Regions from separate parts of the Mycolicibacterium sp. CBM1 genome, predicted to be linked through region 2. Evidence: predicted binding sites of a transcription regulator. Region 2 holds the regulator's gene; the other holds the start of a gene.

Region 1 (10,523 bases), on a different contig from region 2:
CCCCTACGACGACGGCATCGGGCTCGACGAGTTCGTCGACTGGCTGATCGAGGCCGGCTATCCGATCCAGCGGATCGCCGACTACCAGGGGTGGCTGCAGCGGTTCGAGACCTCGATGCGGGCGCTGCCAGACCGCCAACGCCAGTACTCGCTGCTGCCGCTGCTGCACAACTACCAACGGCCCGACCATCCAGTCCGCGGATCCATCGCGCCGACTGACCGGTTCCGCGCCGCGGTGCAGGACGCAAAGATCGGACCGGACAAAGACATCCCGCACGTCACCCCTGCGGTCGTGGTGAAGTACGCCACCGACCTGAAGCTGCTCGGTCTGCTGTAGGCCAGCCCCTGAGCTGACTGGTTGCCTGAGCAAGTATCATCCGCTCAGGCAGCCAGCTCTCAGGGGACGAGCCGCGCCGGTCGGGAGCAGAGATGGTGGGCGTTTCGGCGTCGGTACGGCAGTGGTGGCGACGCCCGGACCAGTACGACGCCGTGTCGGCCTATCTGGATTCGAGTCGCCTGCAACGGCCGACACGCTACACAATTGCCGCGGTAATGGCGGCGTTCGCGTTGGTTCCTCCGATCATGCTGGCCAGCCCATCCGGCCCCAAGGGTATGAAGGCTGTCGTGGTGTCGTTCGGCATCACCGCCGCGTGCGCTGCGCTGGCCGCCCTCTGGGCGACCCGGTGGCCCACCGAACGTCAGTCGGCCGCCTTCACGATCGCGGCGACAGCCTGCATCGTCGCCGGAGGCTCGATTGCCGTCGATCCCGCCGCCGGCGTCTTCGGGGGCATGGCATTCGCACCGCTGGCCGGCTACCTGTCGTTCTTTCATTCGGGTCGACTGTCCACCGCGCTGCTGGCCGCGGCCGCCGTATCCACCGTCGTGGTGTGCTTCCAGGTTGCTCCTGGCGATCCGATGATGGCGATCGGCCACAGCGTCGGCGCGCTCGCCACCATGGTCATGGTTCCGCTCGTCGTACAAGCCCTGCTGCACATGTTGACCGCCGACGCGCACCGTTCCTTCACCGACCCGCTGACCGGCCTGCGCAATCGTCGTGGCTACTACCAGTCGGCGATCCAACTCATCGGCGCGGCGGACAGGTCGCAGACCCGATTCCTGATCGTGGTCATGGTCGATCTCGATGGGTTCAAACAGATCAACGACCGCCACGGGCACCACCGCGGTGACGCCGTCCTGGTCGCGGTGGCCGACAATCTGCGCCGCGCCAGCGCGATGAATGCTGTGGTCGCGCGCCCCGGCGGCGAGGAATTCCTCATTGCCGAATTATGGGAATCGGCCGAGCTCACGGCCGGCGCCGAGCGGTTGCGGATGGCGGTCGCGGCCACGCCGGGTGGTGTGACAGCAAGCCTCGGGGTCGCCTCGGTGGCGATCTCCGAGGTCGACCCCGCCCGCGCCAGAGAGGTTCTCGACGACCTGGTACACGCGGCCGACACCGCGATGTACGAAGCCAAGCGCGCCGGCGGCGACCGCGTCCACTACTGGTCGCCATCGACGACAGCCAGGTCCTGAGGCCGACACTCAGAGAACGGCGATCACCACCAGCACGACCGCGATGAGCGGGAAGGTGCCCTGGGTGAGCGCAGCGCGCGCCTTGTCCGGTGACGACGCCAGCAGCACCACCGCGGCGGCGAGCATCGAGCCGACGCCGGCGAGGATCAGCGCGACTCCGACGGCCTGATGGCCCATGGCGATCCCGACGATCCCGGCGGCGGTGACGACCGCGAGAAACAAGTTGTAGAAGCCCTGGTTGAAGGCGAGTGCCTTGGTCATCTCGGCCTCTTCGGCGCTGGTGCCGAAGACCGCGCGGGTGCGGGGCGTGGTCCAGGTGAGCGACTCCATGACGAATATGTAGACGTGCAGCAGGGCGGCGAGCCCGGCGACGATCAAACCCGCGGTGAGCATCGCACTCCCCTCATTCGAAAAGGCCTGTCTGCCCCAAGCCGCTGGCGCGCGGTGGCGCAACCAAACCGAGGTGGGTCCAGGCTAGCGGCGTGGCGACCCGGCCGCGGGGGGTCCGCGCGATCATCCCGGCCCGCACCAGGAACGGCTCGCACACCTCCTCCACCGTGGTCGGCTCCTCGCCGACCGCGACGGCCAGCGTGGACACCCCCACCGGCCCACCGCCGAAACTGCGGGTCAGAGCGGACAACACCGCCCGGTCCAGCCGGTCGAGGCCCAACTCGTCGACGTCGTAGACGGCCAGTGCGGCCTTGGCGATGTCGCGGGTGATCACTCCGTCGGCGCGGACCTCGGCATAATCGCGGACCCGGCGCAGCAGCCGGTTGGCGATCCGTGGTGTACCGCGCGAGCGGCGGGCGATCTCCGACCCGGCCTCCGCACCCAACTCGATGCCCAGAATGCCGGCCGAGCGGGACAGCACCCGCTCCAGTTCGGTGGGCTCGTAGAAGTCCATGTGCGCGGTGAACCCGAAGCGGTCGCGCAGCGGCCCGGTCAGCGCGCCCGACCGGGTGGTCGCGCCAACCAGGGTGAACGGCGCCACCTCCAACGGGATCGACGTTGCCCCGGGACCTTTGCCGACGACGACGTCGACCCGGAAGTCCTCCATCGCCAGGTACAGCATCTCTTCGGCGGGCCGGGCGATGCGGTGGATCTCGTCGATGAACAACACGTCGTGCTCGACGAGGTTGGACAGCATCGCAGCCAGGTCGCCGGCACGCTCGAGCGCCGGCCCGGAGGTGACCCGCAGCGAGGTGCCCAGTTCGGCGGCGATAATCATGGCCAGCGACGTCTTGCCCAGCCCCGGCGGCCCGGACAGCAGGATGTGATCCGGTGTACCACCGCGGTTCTTGGCGCCCTCGAGCACCAACTGCAGCTGTTCGCGGACCCGGGGCTGGCCGATGAACTCGCGCAGCGACCGGGGCCGCAGGCTGGCGTCGATGTCCCCCTCGCCGACGGTCAGCGCCGGCGAGACGTCGCGTTCCAGTTCCTCCTCTCCGGCGGCGTCGTCGTCGGCGTCGAACCGGCTCACTTGGTCTTCCCCAGCAGCGACAGCGCGGCCCGCAGCGCACTGGACGTGGTGGCCTCAGGGTCGGCGGCCAGCACCTTGTCGGTGGCTTCCTCGGCCTGCTTGAGCGCAAAGCCAAGTCCGACAAGGGCTTCCACCACCGGCGAGCGTACGGCGTGGCCGGTGGCCGCAGCGAGGCCTGCGCCACCGGTCACCGGGCCGATCTTGTCGCGCAGTTCCAGCACCAGCCGTTCGGCACCCCGCTTGCCGATCCCGGGCACCCGGGTCAGCGCGGTCACGTCACCATCGGCCAGCGCCTGGCGCAGTGCGGTGGCGTCGTAGACCGCCAGGGTGGCCAGGGCGATCTTGGGACCAACGCCGGAGACCCCGAGCAGCGTCAGGAACAGATCGCGGGCTTCGGAATCGGCGAAACCATAAAGGGTTTGGGAATCCTCACGCACGATCATCGCCGTGATCAACCGCGTCTCGCTGCCCCGGCGCAGCGTCGCCAGGGTCGACGGTGTGGCCATCACCTTGTAGCCGACACCGGCGGCTTCGATGACGGCGTGGTCGAGGGCGATGTCGATGACTTCGCCGCGCACCGAGGCGATCATTTTGCTGCCTTGAGCCGGGCCGGCGCGGCCTTCAGTCGGGCCTGGTAGGCCCGCTTCTGCTCGGCCGCCATCGCCTCGGCCTTGGCCATTCGGGCGATCATCGGGGCGCGCCAGCAGTGACAGATCGCCAGCGCCAGCGCGTCGGCGGCGTCGGCAGGGGTCGGTTTTTGCTGTAACTGCAGGATTCTGGTGACCATCGCGGTGACCTGCGCCTTGTCTGCCCGGCCGTTTCCGGTGACGGCGGCCTTGACCTCGCTGGGGGTGTGGAAATGCACGTCGATGTCGCGGCGGGCGGCTGCCAGCGCGATCACCCCGGCGGCCTGGGCGGTGCCCATCGCGGTGTTGGCGTTCTGGTTGGCGAAGACCCGTTCGATGGCGATGACGTCCGGAAGATGGGTGTCCATCCAATGGTCGACGGTGTCGCTGATGGTGAGCAGTCGGTGTTGCAGCGGTTCGTCGGCCGGGGTGCGCACCACGTCGACGTCCAACGCGGTGACCTGGCGACCACCCCGGCTCTCGATCACCGAGAGGCCGCACCGCGTCAACCCTGGGTCGACACCCATCACCCGCACGGATCGCCTTTCGACTACGAACAGTTGTTCGATACCTTAGCGGGGGACGCGGACAAGGTCAGTGAGGACACGCGGTAGCGCGACTCAGTTCTACCGGGGTGAGTGAGCCCGCTGATCACGTCCCGGTCTTGAACTCCGTCAGCGTCCCGGCTTCGATCGCGGCGGCGATGTCGGCCATCCGCTCACCCGACTGGCGCCAGCCCTTCACCCGCTCGCGGCCGACTTTCTCTCCGTCCCGACTGATCACGATTGTCCAGGGCACGCCGAGCCACTTGGCCAGCAGCCAGATCGGCCACATCAGCATGAACGGCAGCATCACCAACAGGATCAGTGCATCGATGGTGCCGAAACCCGTCTCCCAGGGCACTGTTCGCCACCACCACCGGCGCACCGACCACGTCACTCCGTCAGGGTCGGTTACATCGGCCATTCCCACCTCCGTTTCGTTCGGTCGCAGCGTACGGTCTTCGGCATGGTGGCGGGCAGCGTGCGTTCGGTGCGCAGTTTCTGCCGGGTCTGCCCTTCGGTGTGCGGGATCCTCGTCGATGTCGACGGTGATGAGGTCGTGGCCGTCCGCGGCGACGGCGAGCATCCCTTCTCCGGCGGCTACACCTGCCCGAAAGGCCGTGCGCTGCCGCTGATCCACCACCACCCGGATCGGCTCGAGCACCCGATGCTGGCCGTCGACGGGCGGCTGACCGAGTCGACCTGGGAGGCTTGCCTCGACGATCTCGGCGACCGACTGCGCGCGATCATCGCCGAACACGGGCCCGCCGCGGTGGCGATCAACTTCGGCACCGGCATCGGGATGGACGCGGCAGGCTATCGCCTCGCCGAAGCTCTGCACCGAGCGATCGGAACGCCCGCCAAGTTCAGTCCGCTGACCATCGACGGCACCGCCAAGGTGCTGATCGCGGAGTTGATGGGCGGGTCGTCGGCACTGACCGGCCGTCCGGACTATGCCGGCGCCGAGCTGGTCCTGCTGATAGGCAGTAATCCTGTTGTCTCCCATGGCCATACGATCGCGATGCCGAATCCCCGGGGGGCGCTGCGCGAGCTGACCGGCCACGCCGAGTTGTGGGTGCTCGACCCGCGGCACACCGAGACGGCCCGCCTGGCGACGCGCCACCTGGCGCCGCGGCCGGGCACCGACTACGCGGTGCTGGGCTTTCTCGTCCGCGAGATCCTGCGCGACGGGATCCACAGCGGCGTCGCGGTGCAGGATGCCGATGCGCTGGCCGCGGCGGTCGAGCCGTTCACCGGCGAGCACGCCGCGCGGATCGCCGACGTGTCCGAGGCGGACCTGGCCGATCTGCTGGCCACGGTGCGCCGGGTCGGACGGCTGGCGATCGACATCGGCACCGGAGTGACGATGTCGTCCGGTGCCAATGTCACCCAATGGCTTTCGTGGTCGCTGATGATCCTCACCGATTCGATGAACCGTCCCGGCGGGCTCTGGTTCCATCCCGGTTACGCCTACCAGCTGGAGGCATTCGAACTGCCGATCGCGCCGCCCGAGGGCAAGTCGCGCCCGGGGCCACGCAGCCGCCCGGAGACCAAGGCGTTCATGCGGGAGTGGCCATGCGCGACGCTGCCCGACGAGATCGAGGCCGGCAACATCCGTGCGTTGATCAACCTCGGCGGCAGCTTGCTCACCGGTTTTCCCGACACCGATGCAACAGCGGCGGCGCTGCAGAAGCTGGACGTGCTGGTCACCACCGACATCCGACCGAATCAGACGACCGCGGTGTCCACCCACGTGCTGCCGACCAAGGGCCAGCTCGAACGGCCGGATGTCACATTGTGGGACCTCCTGAGCCCGCGGATCTCCGCACAGCACACCGAGGCGGTCGTCGGCCCCGTCGGTCAGCGGCGCTCGATGTGGTGGGTGCTGGCCGAGATCGGCCGCCGGCTCGGCCACGACCTCGCCGACACCTCAATGACCGACGAGCAGATGCTGGCCCGCTTCGCCGGGGGCGGCCGTTGCGGTTACGACGAGCTGGTCGCCGACGGCTTCGTGCAGGCCGAGCGCGACCTCCCCGCACCGTGGGTGGACCGCCACGTCGAACGACTCGGGGGCTGGCGGCTGGCCCCGCAGATCCTCATCGAGCAGCTGGCCGCCCCGCCAGCCGCGGACGGCCTCGTGCTGGTGCCGCGGCGCCAGATGCGAAGGCTCAACGCACAATTGGACTTCCTCGGCGAGACGCCGGAGGTGTTCCTTCATCCCGACGACGCGGCCGCGGCCGGAATCGCCGACAACCAGGCGATGGTCGTGCGTACCGCGCACGGCGAACTCGGCGGCATTGCGAAACTGGATCCGTTGCTACGAACCGGGGCGGTGTCGGTGCCGCACGGACACACCGGCACCAACGTCAATCGGCTCACCAGCAAGGACGACATCGACCCCGCAACCGGGATGACGCGCTACTCCGGGGTGCCGGTCAGTGTGCACCCCGCCTGAGCTCACTCCTCGAGCTGGGCCAGGACCTCGTCGGGGATGTCGGCGTTGGTGTAGACGTCCTGCACGTCGTCGCTGTCCTCGAGCGCGTCGACGAGCTTCATGATCTTGCGGGCGCCCTCGGCGTCGACCGGCACCGTCACCGACGGCTGGAAGCTGGCGTCGGCGGAGTCGTAGTCGATGCCGGCGTCCTGCAGCGCGGTGCGCACGGCGACCAGGTCGGTGGGCTCGGAGATGATCTCGAAGCTCTCGCCGAGGTCGTTGACCTCTTCGGCGCCGGCCTCGAGGACGGCGAGCAGCACGTCATCCTCGGTGAGCCCGTTCTTGTCCAGGATCACCACGCCCTTGCGGGAGAACAGGTAGGAGACCGAGCCCGGGTCGGCCATGTTGCCGCCGTTGCGGGTCATCGCGACGCGCACTTCACCGGCGGCGCGGTTGCGGTTGTCGGTCAGGCACTCGATGAGCACGGCCACCCCGTTGGGGCCGTAGCCCTCGTAGGTGATGTTCTGCCAGTCGGCACCGCCTGCTTCCTCGCCGCCACCGCGCTTGCGGGCCCGTTCGATGTTGTCGTTGGGCACCGAAGACTTCTTGGCCTTCTGGATGGCGTCGTACAGGGTGGGGTTGCCCGCCGGGTCACCGCCGCCCACACGTGCCGCGACCTCGATGTTCTTGATCAGCTTGGCGAACATCTTGCCGCGCTTGGCGTCGACGACGGCTTTCTTGTGCTTGGTGGTCGCCCACTTGGAATGGCCGCTCATCGGGTCCTTCTCATTCTTTCCGTTCTGGCGTAACCCGACGAGTCTACTGGTCCGGGCGAAGTCTCCCGGATACCCATGCGGGCGTGGCCGCGCCGCCACCGAGCGAGCCGTCGATGTTGCGCTGCAGGTTCGGCGCCACAGCTGCGACAAGCTCGTCGGCGCCCAGCTGTGAGACTCCCATCAGCTGGCTCTCGACGATCCTGCGCAGCTTCTCACGCGTACTCACCTCGTGGGCGGCGGTCTGCAGCACCGCGCACTCCAGCTCACGGCTGCTGCTGCCGATGAGCCGACAGCGCTCGCGCTCAGAGCGCGCGCCACCAGCCGACCGGCCGCACGGCCGATTCGCTCTGCCAGGCCGGACGGCCCATGCCCGCCGCCGATACAGCTCGGGCCGCGATGATGTGGTGGAGCGCCTGACGTGCCCGCCGACTCAACCAGTCGATCATGTCGATCTCCTTCCGCGGCGGGCTGTGTCCGCTGATTATGGACAACGCCGCAGGCAGATCTGGGTCTGCCTGGATTGCGGGAAGTTAAACGTCGGACGACGATTTGGCACTGGGCGGCCACTGAGCCACCGAGCAACAGATACAGGCCGGTGAACGTGTAGGCCACGCCCGGACTGACGACATCAGTGCCCGCTACCGCCGGTTTCTATTGACCGGGTTACGAGCTTCGTGCCGCAGGTGGCGTGGGGTCAGGCCGCGCCGGCGACGATGTCGACGAACAGCTTGTGCACCCGCCTGTCACCGGTCATCTCGGGGTGGAATGCGGTGGCCAGCACCGAGCCTTGCCGGACGGCGACGATGTGGCCGTCGGCGCGGGCCAGGATCCGCACGGCCGGCCCGACCCGCTCTACCCAGGGCGCGCGGATGAACACCGCGTGCGCCGGTCCGTCCAGACCTTCGAAGTCGATGTCGCCCTCGAAGGAGTCCACCTGCCGGCCGAACGCGTTGCGCCGCACGGTCATGTCGATGCCGCCGAGTGGCAGCGCTTCACGCCCAGGCACCCCAGCGTCGAGGATTTCGCTGGCGAGCAGGATCATCCCGGCGCACGAGCCGTAGGCGGGCAGACCGTCGGCCAGGCGCTGCCGCAGCGGCTCGAGCAGCTCGAACTCCCGCAGCAGGTGACTCATGGCCGTCGACTCCCCTCCCGGGATCACCAGCCCGTCGACGGCGTCGAGTTCCGCGCGGCGGCGCACGGTCGACGCCTCGGCACCGGCTTCACGCAACGCGGCCAGGTGCTCGCGAGTGTCGCCCTGCAATGCCAGGACACCGATCCGAACGGTCATCGTTTCCCGGCGTAGCCCCGCTGGTAGCGGGTCAGGCCCTCCTGCATGACGGCGGCGACCATCTCGCCGTAGCGATTGAAGATCTTGCCCTGCGTGAGCGAGCGGCCGCCGCATGACGACGGCGAGGACTGGTCGTAGAGCAGCCACTCGTCGGCACGGAACGGGCGCATGAACCACATGGCGTGGTCCAGGGAGGCGACCATCAGGTGCTTGCGTTCCTCGACGTGGTTGACCTGAGCCGACCCGAGCAGCGTCAGGTCGCTCATGTAGGCCAGTGCACAGATGTGCAGCACGTGGTCGTCGGGCAGCGGGTCGCGGTGGCGGAACCACACCTGCTGCTGGGATGCCATGCCGGGCAACAGCGCAACCTGGTCGCGCGGCACGATGCGCACATCCCACTCGGCGAACTGGGAGAAGCCGGCGTCGTCGAACGCCCCGCCCCGGGAGGTGAAACCCGGCAGGTTGTCCGGGGGCGGCGCGGCGGGCATCTCATCCTGGTGCTCGATGCCGCTCTGGTCGGTCTGGAACGACGCCGACATCGAGAAGATGCTCTCGCCGTGCTGGACGGCGTTGACCCGGCGGGTGACGAACGACCCGCCGTCGCGCAGCCTCTCCACCAGGTACACCGTGGGGGCGGTGGCGTCCCCGGGGCGCAGGAAGTAGCCGTGCAGCGAGTGCACCTGGAACCTGGGGTCCACGGTTCGCACCGCCGACACCAGCGACTGGCCGGCTACATGACCTCCGAAAGTCCTTTGCAGGAACCCGGATTCGGGGCTGAACACCCCGCCGCGGTAGATATTGACCTCGAGCTGTTCCAGGTCGAGGATCTTTTCGATCGCCATCTACCAGCCGCGCTGTGCGAGTCGATGCGGCTCAGCGATCTCCTCCACGTTGATTCCGACCATCGGCTCACCCAGCCCGCGCGAAACTTTCGCCAGCACGTCGGGATCGTCGTAGAAGGTGGTGGCCTTGACGATGGCTGCCGCCCGCAGCGCGGGGTCGCCGGACTTGAAGATGCCGGAGCCGACGAAGACGCCCTCGGCGCCGAGCTGCATCATCATGGCCGCGTCGGCCGGGGTGGCGATGCCGCCCGCGGTGAACAGGGTGACGGGCAGCTTGCCGGCCCGGGCCACCTCGACGACGAGGTCGTAGGGGGCCTGCAGGTCCTTGGCGGCGACGTAGAGCTCGTCCTCCGACAGCGACGACAGGCGGCGGATCTCGGCGCCGATCGAGCGCATGTGGGTGGTCGCGTTGGAGACGTCGCCGGTGCCGGCCTCGCCCTTGGACCGGATCATCGCGGCGCCTTCGGTGATACGGCGAAGAGCCTCACCGAGGTTGGTCGCACCGCACACGAACGGCACGGTGAACTTCCACTTGTCGATGTGGTGGGTGTAGTCGGCGGGGGTGAGCACCTCGGACTCGTCGATGTAGTCCACCCCGAGGCTCTGCAGGATCTGCGCCTCGACGAAGTGCCCGATGCGTACCTTGGCCATGACGGGGATGGTGACCGCCGAGATGATGCCCTCGATCAGGTCGGGGTCGCTCATCCGCGCCACGCCGCCCTGGGCGCGGATGTCGGCGGGGACGCGTTCGAGCGCCATCACCGCGACCGCGCCGGCGCCTTCGGCGATGCGTGCCTGCTCGGGGGTGACGACGTCCATGATGACGCCGCCCTTGAGCATCTCGGCCATGCCGCGCTTGACCCGGGCGGTACCGGTCTGCGCGGGGCCACCCGAGCCGTTGAGGTCGGATGCGCTAGTTCCGGTTACCACTGTCGATCCCTTCGTTTGATACGGATCCAGTCTAAAGGGCGACCTCAAACTGAATTTCTCCACCGGTGGGCGGGC
Region 2 (10,523 bases):
GGTGGTGGTGGAACGGGTTACCGCCCGCCCAGTACACACACCTGATCTCCGGATAGGTCAGGGTTCGACCGTTGTAGGTGAACGTCTCACCGGGACGCAGCAGCATGTCGCTGATCGCCGCGACTGGGATGAAGGTGTCCACCGGGTTGTGTCCCTGCGGCAGTGCGGGCAGCCGAACCCGCAAGGGCGGCAGCCCCGGCTCGTTCATCGAGCCGTAGCCATGCCCGAAACCCCCTCCGGGAAGCCCGATCTGGCCGAGCATGGCCGCCAGGGTCAGTCCCATCCACGGGGCCTGCTCACCGAATCGCAGCCGTTGCAGTGACCAACTTACGGTGACGATGGTGCGCTTGGCCGCCATGGTCCTGGCCAACTCGGTGAGCGTGGCCTCGTCCAGGCCGCAGAACTCCGCGGCCCACTGCGGCGACTTGGGCACCCCGTCGTCGAGGCCCAGCAGGTAGCGCTCGAAACGTTCGTAGCCGGTGCAATAGGTGGCCAGGAAGTCGCGGTCGGCGAGGTCTTCGGTGGCCAGGACGTGAGCGAGCGCCAGCATGATCGCCACGTCGGTGCCCGGGGTGGCCGGCAGCCACCGGCAGTCGCCATCGACGTCGCTGCGCAGCGGACTGATCGAAATGATGGTCCCGCCCTTGGCGCGGAACCGGTGCAGCGCATCGCGCGCGGGGTGGTCGGTGGTGCCGCCGTGGTTGATCCCGGTGTTCTTCAGGTTCAGCCCGCCGAAGCACACCAGCAGCTCGGTGTGCTCGACGATCACGTTCCACTCGGTCGAGCGCTTGAACAGCTCGTCGTGTGTTCCGACGACCCGCGGCATGATCACCCCCGTCGCGCCCAGGCTGTAGGAATGGCGCGAAAAGGTATAACCGCCAAGCATTTTCAGGAACCGATGCACCTGGCTCTGGGCGTGGTGGAATCGCCCAGCGCTCGCCCAGCCGTAGGAACCGCCGTAGATGGCCTGGTTGCCGTGAGTGTCCACGACGCGGCGCAGTTCGTCGGCCAGCCGTTCGGTCAGCTCGTCCCAGTCGACGGCGACAAATTCGTCGGCGCCCCGCGCACTGCTGGGGCCGGGGCCGTCGCGCAGCCACCCGCGCCGGATCGCCGGTCCGGTGATCCGCGACTCGTGGCGCACCGAGCCGGGGATGTTGCCGAGCAGGGGGGAGGGGTCGGCGTCGCCGGGGATGGGGGCGGCCGCGGTGATCTCGCCGCCGTCGACGTCGGCGGTGAATGCACCCCAGTGTGTGAGGCTCACGGCGCGGCCCATGTTCGGCAGTCTAGGGGCGGTTGCGCCCGGGGTACCCGGCACGCCCAACCATCCGGTTGGTCTATCGTGGTGGCAAAGACGAGCAACCAACTTTGGAGGGGTCTAATCATGGGCAGCGCGGTCAAGTACGAGCGCACGTTGTTCGAGCCGGAGCACGAGCTGTTCCGCGAGTCCTACCGGGGATTCCTCGACCGGCACGTCGCCCCGTACCACGACCAGTGGGAGAAGGACAAGATCGTCGACCGCGGGGTGTGGCTCGAGGCCGGCAAGCAGGGCTTCCTGGGGATGGCGGTGCCGGAGGAATACGGCGGCGGCGGCAACCCCGACTTCCGGTACAACACCATCGTGGTGGAGGAGACCGTCGCGGGGCGCTACAGCGGCCTGGGCTTCTCGCTGCACAACGACGTCGTCGCCCCGTACCTGTTGCGGCTGGCCACCGAGGAGCAGAAGCAGCGCTGGCTGCCGAAGTTCTGCACCGGTGAGCTGATCACCGCGATCGCGATGACCGAGCCCGGCACGGGCAGTGACCTGCAGGGCATCAAGACCCGTGCGGTCAAGGAGGGTGACCACTACATCCTCAACGGGTCCAAGACCTTCATCACCAACGGCATCAACGCCGACCTGGTGATCGTCGTGGCCCAGACCGACCCGCAGAAGGGCGCGCTGGGCTTCTCCCTGCTCGTCGTCGAGCGGGGCATGGAGGGCTTCGAGCGGGGCCGCCATCTGGACAAGATCGGCCTGGACGGGCAGGACACCGCGGAGCTGTCCTTCACCGACGTGAAGGTGCCGGCCGAGAACCTGCTCGGCGAGGAGGGCAAGGGCTTCATCTACCTGATGGAGAACCTGCCGCAGGAGCGCATCTCGATCGCCATCATGGCCGCCTCGGCGATGGAAGCCGTGCTCGAGGAGACCGTGCAGTACACCAAGGAGCGCAAGGCGTTCGGTAAGCCGATCGGCTCGTTCCAGAACAGCCGCTTCCTGCTGGCCGAGCTGGCCACCGAGGCGACGGCCGTGCGGATCATGGTCGATGAGTTCATCCGGCTGCATCTGGACGAGAAGCTCACTGCCGAGCAGGCCGCGATGGCCAAGTGGTGGACCACCGAAGCTCAGGTGCGTCTGGTGGACCGCTGCCTGCAGCTGCACGGCGGCTATGGCTACATGCGCGAATACAACGTGGCGCGAGCTTTCCTGGACGCCCGGGTGCAGACCATTTACGGCGGGACGACCGAGATCATGAAGGAGATCATTGGCCGCAGCCTGGGCGTTTAGCGGCCCAGGCCATCGGGTGAGCCTGGGCGTTTAGCGGCCCAGGCCATCGGGTGAGCCTGGGCGTTTAGCGGCCCAGGCCATCGGGTGAGCCTGGGCGTTTAGCGGCCCAGGCCATCGGGTGAGCCTGGGCGTTTAGCGGCCCGGGCGCCCCGTCGAACTGGGCTTTTGGTTGACCGCTAAGTGCGATCAGGGGGTCCGTGGAACCGGATACCGGCGCGTGTGCTCGGCTTTCCCGGTGTTTCTGCCCTCCAACGTGCGGCTTATCTCGGATACTGCCGCGTGTCGTGAACTGCTGACGCACAGTTGACGCGGAGGATAAGAAGAAGCATCTTGACCGAAACGGCGGGGAGAGTGCATGACTTGGCTTGGAAGTCGTCTCAACAGAGGCGTCGGGCGGATGGCGCTCGGCGTCCTCGCGGCGACTGCGGCAGCGCTGCTGTGGGCGCCGCTCGCGATAGCGACCCCGGAAAGCGACGCCAGCGACGCGATTGACCAGGCGTGGCAGGCCGCCGGCGGCGACGGTTCCCCGGTGGGAAGCAAGGACGGCGACGTCTACCCGGTGGGCGACGGGTTCGCCCAGAACTTCACCGCCGGCAAATTCTTCTTCACCCCTGCCACCGGTGCACACCTGATCTTCGGGGCGATCCTGGACAAGTACCAGGCGATGGGCGGTCCGGCCGACAGCGATCTCGGATTCCCGACGATCGACGAGGTTGCGGGCCTGGTCGGTCCGGACAGCCGGGTCAGCACTTTCAGCGCCAGCGACAAGCCGGCGATCTTCTGGACGCCGGACACCGGCGCCTGGGTAGTCCGCGGCGCCATCAACGCGGCGTGGGACAAGCTGGGCGGTTCGGCGGGCACCATGGGCGTGCCCACCGGTGACGAGACCTACGACGGCGACGTGGTGAACCAGAAGTTCACCGGCGGCGAGATCTCCTACAACGCCAACGCCAAGACCTTCACCACCGTGCCGCCCGAGCTGGCCAACGACCTCGCCGGCCTCGAGGTGCCGGCGGATGCGACCACTTTGATCAACCAGGCGTGGCGTGCCGCGGGCGGGCTCTCCGGTCCGCTCGGCGCACGCCAGGGGGCGCAGTATGCGGTCGGCAGCGACGGGGCCGCGCAGGACTACGCCGGCGGCAAGGTTTTCTACTCGCCGGCGACCGGCGCCCATGCGGTGACCGGCGCGATTCTGGCCAAGTACGACGCGCTCGGCGGACCCACTGGTGACCTGGGCCTGCCGATCGGCACCGAAGCCGACGGCGGAGCGCCCAACAGCCGGGTCAGCTCGTTCAGCGCAGCGGACAAGCCGGTGATCTTCTGGACACCCGATACCGGTGCGATCGTGGTGCGCGGCGCGATCAACACCGCCTGGGCCAAGCTGGGCGGGGCGACCGGCAAGCTCGGTGTTCCGACCGGCGAGCAGAGCGTCGACGGCGACACTGTCACGCAGAAGTTCAGCGGTGGCGAGATCTCCTGGAACAAGGCCACTAACACATTCACCACCAAGCCGCCGGAGCTGGCGGGCTCGCTGTCGGGAATCGAGGTTCCCAGCGCGACGGGGCCGCAGACGACTCCCGCGACGTCGACATCGGCGGACGCCTTCACCTGGCATTGGTGGTGGCTGCTGGTGATCATCCCGGTGATCCTGCTGATCGGGGTCGTTGCGCTCGGCCTGCTGTGGCTGCAGCGGCGGCGCGCGGCCGCCGCCGACATCGACGACGACTTCGATGACGACGGCGATTACGACGGCGATTACGACGGCGACGAGCAGTGGCACGGTGAGGTGGACGACGCTCCCACCTCTTCGCGGTATGCGACCCTCCCCGACGGTGGACGCGTCGCGCTCCCGCCGATATCCGGCTTCGGCTGGGCGGGCCCTGACGAGGACGACAAGTCGATGCCGGGACCCGAGGATGTCTTCGACGGCGATCAGGACGCGATTGACACCACGCCGACCCGGATCCCTGCCGGGCCCGACGACTCTGGCCTGCCCACTGGCCTGCCCGGCGATCTTTCCGTCGACCACGAGTACGCCGAGGTCGAAGAACTCCACGAGGACGCCGACGGCGTTGTCGAGGAGGACTTCGCCGAGGTTCACGAGACCGATCTGGAAGCCGATGAGGTGACCGACACCGGCCGGCACGCCGTGGTCAATCTGGGCGAATCCCAGGCGATGTGGAAGCTCAACCTGGGTGAACTCGGTGCGCCGCGTCGCCGCCGGGCCGCCGAGGAGCCGCCGGAGGTGTACTCCGTCGACGATGGCGTGCACGACGTCGAGCAGCCGGCGCCACCGGTCGAACCGGTCAGCGAGCCAGCCGAGGACCTGCAGTCGGACGTGCACGGCGCACCCGGCCCGGCCCGGCCCGCTATCCATCTCCCATTGGCTGACCCCTACCAGGCGCCGGACGGCTACGTGATCAAGGCCAATACACATTCGGGGCTGTACTACACACCGGAGTCAGCGCTCTACGACCACACGGTCCCCGAGGTGTGGTTCGCCAGTGAGGAACTCGCTCAGGCGAACGGTTTCGTCAAAGCGGAGTAAGCGCGGGACCTGTCAGATCTTGCGCGGTCAGATCTTGCGCAGAACGGTGACGACTTTGCCGAGGATGGCGGCGTCATTACCGGGAATGGGGTCGAATGTCGGGTTGTGCGGCATCAACCACACCTGGCCGCTGGTCCGTTTGAAGGTCTTCACCGTGGCCTCGCCGTCGATCATGGCGGCGACGATGTCGCCGTTGTCGGCGACGTTCTGCTGCCGGACCACCACCCAGTCGCCGTCGCAGATGGCCGCGTCGATCATCGACTCACCGACCACTTTCAGCAGGAACAGCGACCCCTCGCCGACCAGCTCGCGAGGTAGTGGGAAAACATCCTCGACGGCTTGTTCGGCCAGGATCGGACCGCCGGCCGCGATGCGGCCCAGCACCGGCACGAACGTCGGCTCCGGCAGGGTGTCGGAGCCGGCCACATCGGTGGTCACCTGCTGCGGCATGTCGTCGACGCCGCGCACGTCGACGGCGCGCGGTCGGTTGGCGTCGCGCCGCAGATAGCCCTTGCGCTCCAGCGTGCGCAGCTGGTGGGCCACCGATGACGTCGAGGTGAGACCCACGGCATCGCCGATCTCCCGAATGCTCGGGGGATAGCCCCGGCTGGTCACGGACGCGCGGATCACTTCGAGGATGGTGCGCTGCCGCTCGGTCAATCCGGTGTTCCCGTCGCGGCGGCTGGCGTCGGGACCCGAGGTCTCACTGCGGTCACTCATGGGTGCCGAATGTAGTCCGGCAAGCGCCGATAATCAAACATTTGTTCGAGCGTGTCGTGGGCGGAAACGGATCCGGTGCGGTCCTGGCCTGTCGGGCGGGACCGGTGTTTCAGCCGCCCCGAATGGCTGTCGCCAAAACTTGTCGGTGGCCCGATTTATCCTTCGGACACGCTCGCTCACATGTTCGGAAATCGAACGCATGATCGAGTATATTTCGAACACACAAGCGAGCAGTGGGCGCCCCGGAGGAAGGAAGCGGACGTGACAGTCATCGACGAGCGGCAGGTATTCGTGTCATCGCCGGCGCGCCGGCGTCCGGCCGCCACGGCGGCGGCACCCGTGCGGCGCCCCGCAGGTGTGCGTGCCTACCACCCCCATCCGAATCGCCCCACGACGGCGGCGCTGGCCTACCGGGGAACCGGTGTCAAGGTCTCGCGAGCTGCGCACAGCCGCCAGTCGGTGAGCACCACCGTCACCATCGCGCTGGCCGGACTGGCCGCGCTGATCACGCTGTGGCTCGGCCTGCTCGCGGATTTCAGCGGGGGTTCGGTGGCGACGCCGCAGGCGCCGGATCAGCTCGCGGTGGTCCAGGTCCAGGCGGGCGAGACCCTGCAGGAGCTGGCCGGTCGGGTCGCACCCGACGCGCCGACCGGGCAGGTCATGCAGCAGATCCGCGATCTCAACAAGCTCGATTCGGCGTCGTTGGACGCCGGGCAGACCCTGATCGCGCCGATTGGCTGACGGCGTCGACGCCGTGCGGGGCGAAAACGCATGCCGGACAAGCGTCATCGGCGAACGGGGCGAGTGCGCTGCTCGTCTTGTGCGGGTCATGGCCGTGCCGGCGGGGGCGCAGGTAGGCTCTGGGTGGCCCGAGACTTCGGGTCACGTCAGAGGCGAAGGAGCGGTCGTGCACTGTCCGTTCTGTCGTCACCCCGATTCCCGCGTGGTCGATTCCCGGGAAGCGGACGAGGGCCAGGCCATCCGGCGTCGCCGGTCGTGCCCGGAATGCGGCCGGCGGTTCACCACGGTGGAAACCGCCGTGCTCGCGGTCGTCAAACGCAGCGGGGTCACCGAGCCGTTCAGCCGGGAGAAGGTCATCCGCGGCGTGCGCCGGGCCTGTCAGGGCCGAGATGTCGACGACGACGCCCTGAACCTGCTGGCCCAGCAGGTGGAGGACGCGGTGCGGGCCGCCGGTTCGCCTGAGATCCCCAGCCATGAGGTGGGCCTGGCCATCCTCGGCCCGCTGCGCGAACTCGACGAGGTCGCCTATCTGCGCTTCGCGTCGGTCTACCGGTCGTTCAGTTCGGCCGAGGATTTCGAGCGCGAGATCGAGGCGTTGCGTGCCCACCGCAAGCTGAGCGCGCCGGGCTGAGCGTCAGCCGATCTGCCGCACGCCGTCGCTGACCACCCGACCGGCCACCAGCACCCACCCCTCCGGGCTCCAGGTCGTGTAGAGCTGCGACCCCTTGCCCTGGGTGATGGTCAGGTCGCGGCTGAGATAGTCGGTGATGCGGGCGGCGGCCGACCCGGTGGCTTCGTCCTCGGGAACACCCAGGTCGTTGGCGAACATCCGGGACCGGATCTGGCCGGCGTCCCGGTCGAGCCACGTCCACAGGTAATGCTCCACGTCGTCGGGATAGTCCGCCGGGTCCGCCGCGAGCAGGTCGTCAACCGAGGCGATTTCCTGGATCGCGAACTCCGGTGACCAGTCCGCACGGGCCCGCACCACGGTGCGATCGTCGGAGTAGCTGAGCTGGACGATGCCCGCGGGTACCTGCAGGGTGTGCACCGGCGTGCCACGCTCCCGCAGCCACCAGCCGGCGCCGACGGTCGGGTGTCCGGCGAACGGGAGCTCGGTGGCGGGAGTGAAGATGTGGGCGTGCGCGGTCGTCGAGCCGGCGTCCGGCAGATCGACGAAAATCGTTTCGCTGTAGCCCAATTCGGTGGCGAGGCGTTGGCGCTCGCTGGGCGGCACCGCGGCGGCATCGACGACGCCGAGCGGATTGCCGAAGTCGCCTTGTGCATCGGTGAACACCCGCAACACAGTCACATCGACGGTCATGTTCTGACTCTACGACGGCAGGCTGTGGTCGATGCTCAGGTGGCGCTGCGCTCGTCGGTGCCCATCGCGTCGAGCACCGCCACCCGCGTATCGAGCGAACCGGTGACCGAGCGCTCGGACAGTCCGGTTCGGAGCAGATGACGCAGTGCGGTCTGGTCGTATTCGGCCGGTGCGGTGGAATCGATGAATCGTTCTACGACCTCGACGAACCGGTCGGGGTCGTCGTGAAAGGGGAAGTGCCCGGATTTGGCGAAGATCTCCAGCTGCGAGCCGGGCATCGCCGAATGGGCCATGCGGGCGTGGCTGACCGGTATGACGGCGTCTTGTTCGCCCCAGATGAGTTGCACTGGAACGGATTCGGTCAAATAGCATCGATCGAGCATCGTCACGACCTGGCCGCGCCAGTCCACCACGGAACGCAGGGTCCGGGTGAACGCCGAGGACGCGGTGGGCTCGGGCAGATCGGTCAGGATGCGCAGCGCGTCGGGCAGGTCACGGCCCAGACCCGTGGACCCGAAGACGGTACCCAGTGCGCGGCCGGCGACCTGCAGGGCCGGCAACACCATCGGAAGTCGCAGCAGCGCCAGGGCTTCACCGCCTAGCGGCAGGGACGCGAGCCGTAGCGCGACGTTGACGTCCTTGGTGACCCCGCCGGCCCCGATGAGGATCAGCCGCTGCACCAGCTGCGGGAACTGGTAGGCGAACTGCATCGCCACCCCGCCGCCGAGGGAATGCCCGACCACGGTGACGGCGTCGATGTCGAGCACGCTGAGCAGATCGCGCATGCCGTTGGCGTATGCGGCGACCGAATAGTCGGCGCGGGGCTTGTCGGACTGGCCGTGGCCCAACAGGTCGGGTGCGATCACGGTGAACCGCTGCGCGAGCTTGCTGTGCACCGAGTGCCACGTCGTCGAGTTGTCCCCGATCCCGTGGATCAGCAACAGCGTCGGCCCGGAGCCGGCCACCCGGAATGCCCGACGGTAGCCGTGGATGGTCCGGAAGTGCAGAGTAGGCGTGACCTCCCGCACCGGCTGCAGATTCGGCTTTCGCTGCGGCATCTCCAACCCCGTCAGTCGGTGCGGTGGGCTTCGCTAGGTTTCGTCGTTCTCGTTGAAACCGTCTTTGAAGTCCTCGGCGTGCTGGGCGAGGAACCTCTCGAACTCCGCACCCAATTCCTCACCGCTGGGAAGATCCTCGTCGCGTGCCAACAGCGACCGATTTTCCTGAGCGGCAACGAAAGCATCGTACTGGCGCTCCAGGGCGGTCACCACTTGAGCCACCTCGGGGGAGCCTTCTACCTGCTCGTCGATCTTGGTGCGGATGGCCGCACCCGCGTCGGTGAGCGCACGCAGCGGCATCTGCAGCGAAGTCAGCCTGGCCACCTGCTCCAACAGAGCTTCGGCGGCCGGCGGATAGTCGGTCTGCGCCAGGTAGTGCGGAACGTGCACGGTGAACCCCACGACTTCGTGGCCGTGCTGAGCCATCCGGTATTCCAGCAGGTTGGACACACTGCCGGGCACCTGCACCTCGCCGACCCACGGCGCGTGACCGGTAATCAATTCCCGGTTGTTGGAGTGGGCGGTCATGGTCACGGGCCGGGTGTGCGGCACAGCCATCGGGATGGTGCCCAGCCCGATGGTCTGCCGGACGTCGAGGCGTTCGGCGAGCAGGCGCACCGCGGTGACGAACCGTTCCCACTTCAGATCCGGTTCCAGGCCGGCTAACAGCAGAAACGGTGTCCCGACGCTGTCGCGCAGGGCGTAGAGGTTCAGCTGCGGATCGTCGTAGTCGGTGAAGTGGTCGGTCTTGAACGTCATCAACGGGCGCCGCGAGCGGTAGTCCAACAGCTCGTCGATGGCGAACGACGCCACCAACTCCGTCTCGAGCTTGTTCTTCAAGTGCTCGGCGGCCAGGTGAATGGCATGCCCGGCGTCGGAGAAGCCCTCCAGTGCGTGGATCAACACCGGCCCGCGGCCATCCGGTGCCGACAATTGCGGCGCCGGGAATTCCAGCTCGTACATCCCGGTCTGCTCGGGTTGGTAACGCTGTCCCTGCTCGTCAGTCATCGTTTCCGCCTCCTCAGCGGTGCCCGGTCACGTCGTAGTGGCCTTCGGCCGTAGCAACCAGTGTCTCGCAGAATCGGTCGGGCGCTCTCAAGACCGCCCGTGTTGATCAACGCCGGCGGCCCGGCCACCGTTCCCGCCAGCAGTTCCGGCGGGACGGTGACGCCGGCGTCAGGCATGATCATGCCCATGCGGACGGGTGCGACGCTCCTGGCCGTGGCGGCGGCCACGGTCCTGGTGGCTGGTTGCCGCACATCGGCCGAAGTGCCGGCCAAGGCCGCCACGGGAGGCGAGTCGCAGGCGGTGGCGGTCACCTCCCAGCCGGTGGCCCCGCGGCCGACGGTGGGTGCGGTCTTCCTAGGCGGCGCCGACATGCACACCTGCACCGCCTCCGTCGTGCATTCCACTACCGGGGACCTGATCCTGACCGCGGCGCACTGCCTGACCGCAGGGTATCCCGCCACGTTCGTGCCCGGGTTCGACGGCCAGGCGGGCGCTGACGCGGTCTGGACGGTGGATGCGGTCTACCTCGACCCCCGCTGGGTGGCCCACCAGGATCCCAAAGCCGACTACGCGTTCGCCCGGGTG

What was found. The regulator LexA, encoded in region 2, represses DNA repair genes until DNA is damaged. The targets are predictions, from matches to a motif close to CGAACANNTGTTCG.
Region 1: a site for LexA is predicted at 4,190-4,203, ahead of ruvC (crossover junction endodeoxyribonuclease RuvC). Genes of this name have one in related genera too.

Annotation. Positions count from the first base shown of each region.
Region 1 is NZ_JBSXPP010000002.1:27,999-38,521, reverse strand. Features, by position in the region: gene car (carboxylic acid reductase) at 1-337, shown strand, start outside; gene ACXDF8_RS02945 (GGDEF domain-containing protein) at 430-1,530, shown strand; gene ACXDF8_RS02940 (DUF1304 domain-containing protein) at 1,540-1,923, opposite strand; gene ruvB (Holliday junction branch migration DNA helicase RuvB) at 1,934-3,010, opposite strand; gene ruvA (Holliday junction branch migration protein RuvA) at 3,007-3,600, opposite strand; gene ruvC (crossover junction endodeoxyribonuclease RuvC) at 3,597-4,172, opposite strand; gene ACXDF8_RS02920 (hypothetical protein) at 4,288-4,602, opposite strand; gene ACXDF8_RS02915 (molybdopterin-containing oxidoreductase family protein) at 4,645-6,633, shown strand; gene ACXDF8_RS02910 (YebC/PmpR family DNA-binding transcriptional regulator) at 6,636-7,388, opposite strand; gene ACXDF8_RS02905 (hypothetical protein) at 7,432-7,638, opposite strand; gene ACXDF8_RS02900 (hypothetical protein) at 7,691-7,834, opposite strand; gene pdxT (pyridoxal 5'-phosphate synthase glutaminase subunit PdxT) at 8,083-8,676, opposite strand; gene tesB (acyl-CoA thioesterase II) at 8,673-9,518, opposite strand; gene pdxS (pyridoxal 5'-phosphate synthase lyase subunit PdxS) at 9,519-10,448, opposite strand.
Region 2 is NZ_JBSXPP010000006.1:2,246-12,768, reverse strand. Features, by position in the region: gene ACXDF8_RS09895 (molybdopterin guanine dinucleotide-containing S/N-oxide reductase) at 1-1,273, opposite strand, end outside; gene ACXDF8_RS09890 (acyl-CoA dehydrogenase family protein) at 1,382-2,542, shown strand; gene ACXDF8_RS09885 (LGFP repeat-containing protein) at 2,898-5,090, shown strand; gene lexA (transcriptional repressor LexA) at 5,118-5,810, opposite strand; gene ACXDF8_RS09875 (LysM peptidoglycan-binding domain-containing protein) at 6,072-6,551, shown strand; gene nrdR (transcriptional regulator NrdR) at 6,718-7,182, shown strand; gene ACXDF8_RS09865 (PhzF family protein) at 7,186-7,872, opposite strand; gene ACXDF8_RS09860 (alpha/beta fold hydrolase) at 7,908-8,930, opposite strand; gene ACXDF8_RS09855 (proteasome assembly chaperone family protein) at 8,964-9,938, opposite strand; gene ACXDF8_RS09850 (trypsin-like serine peptidase) at 10,113-10,523, shown strand, end outside.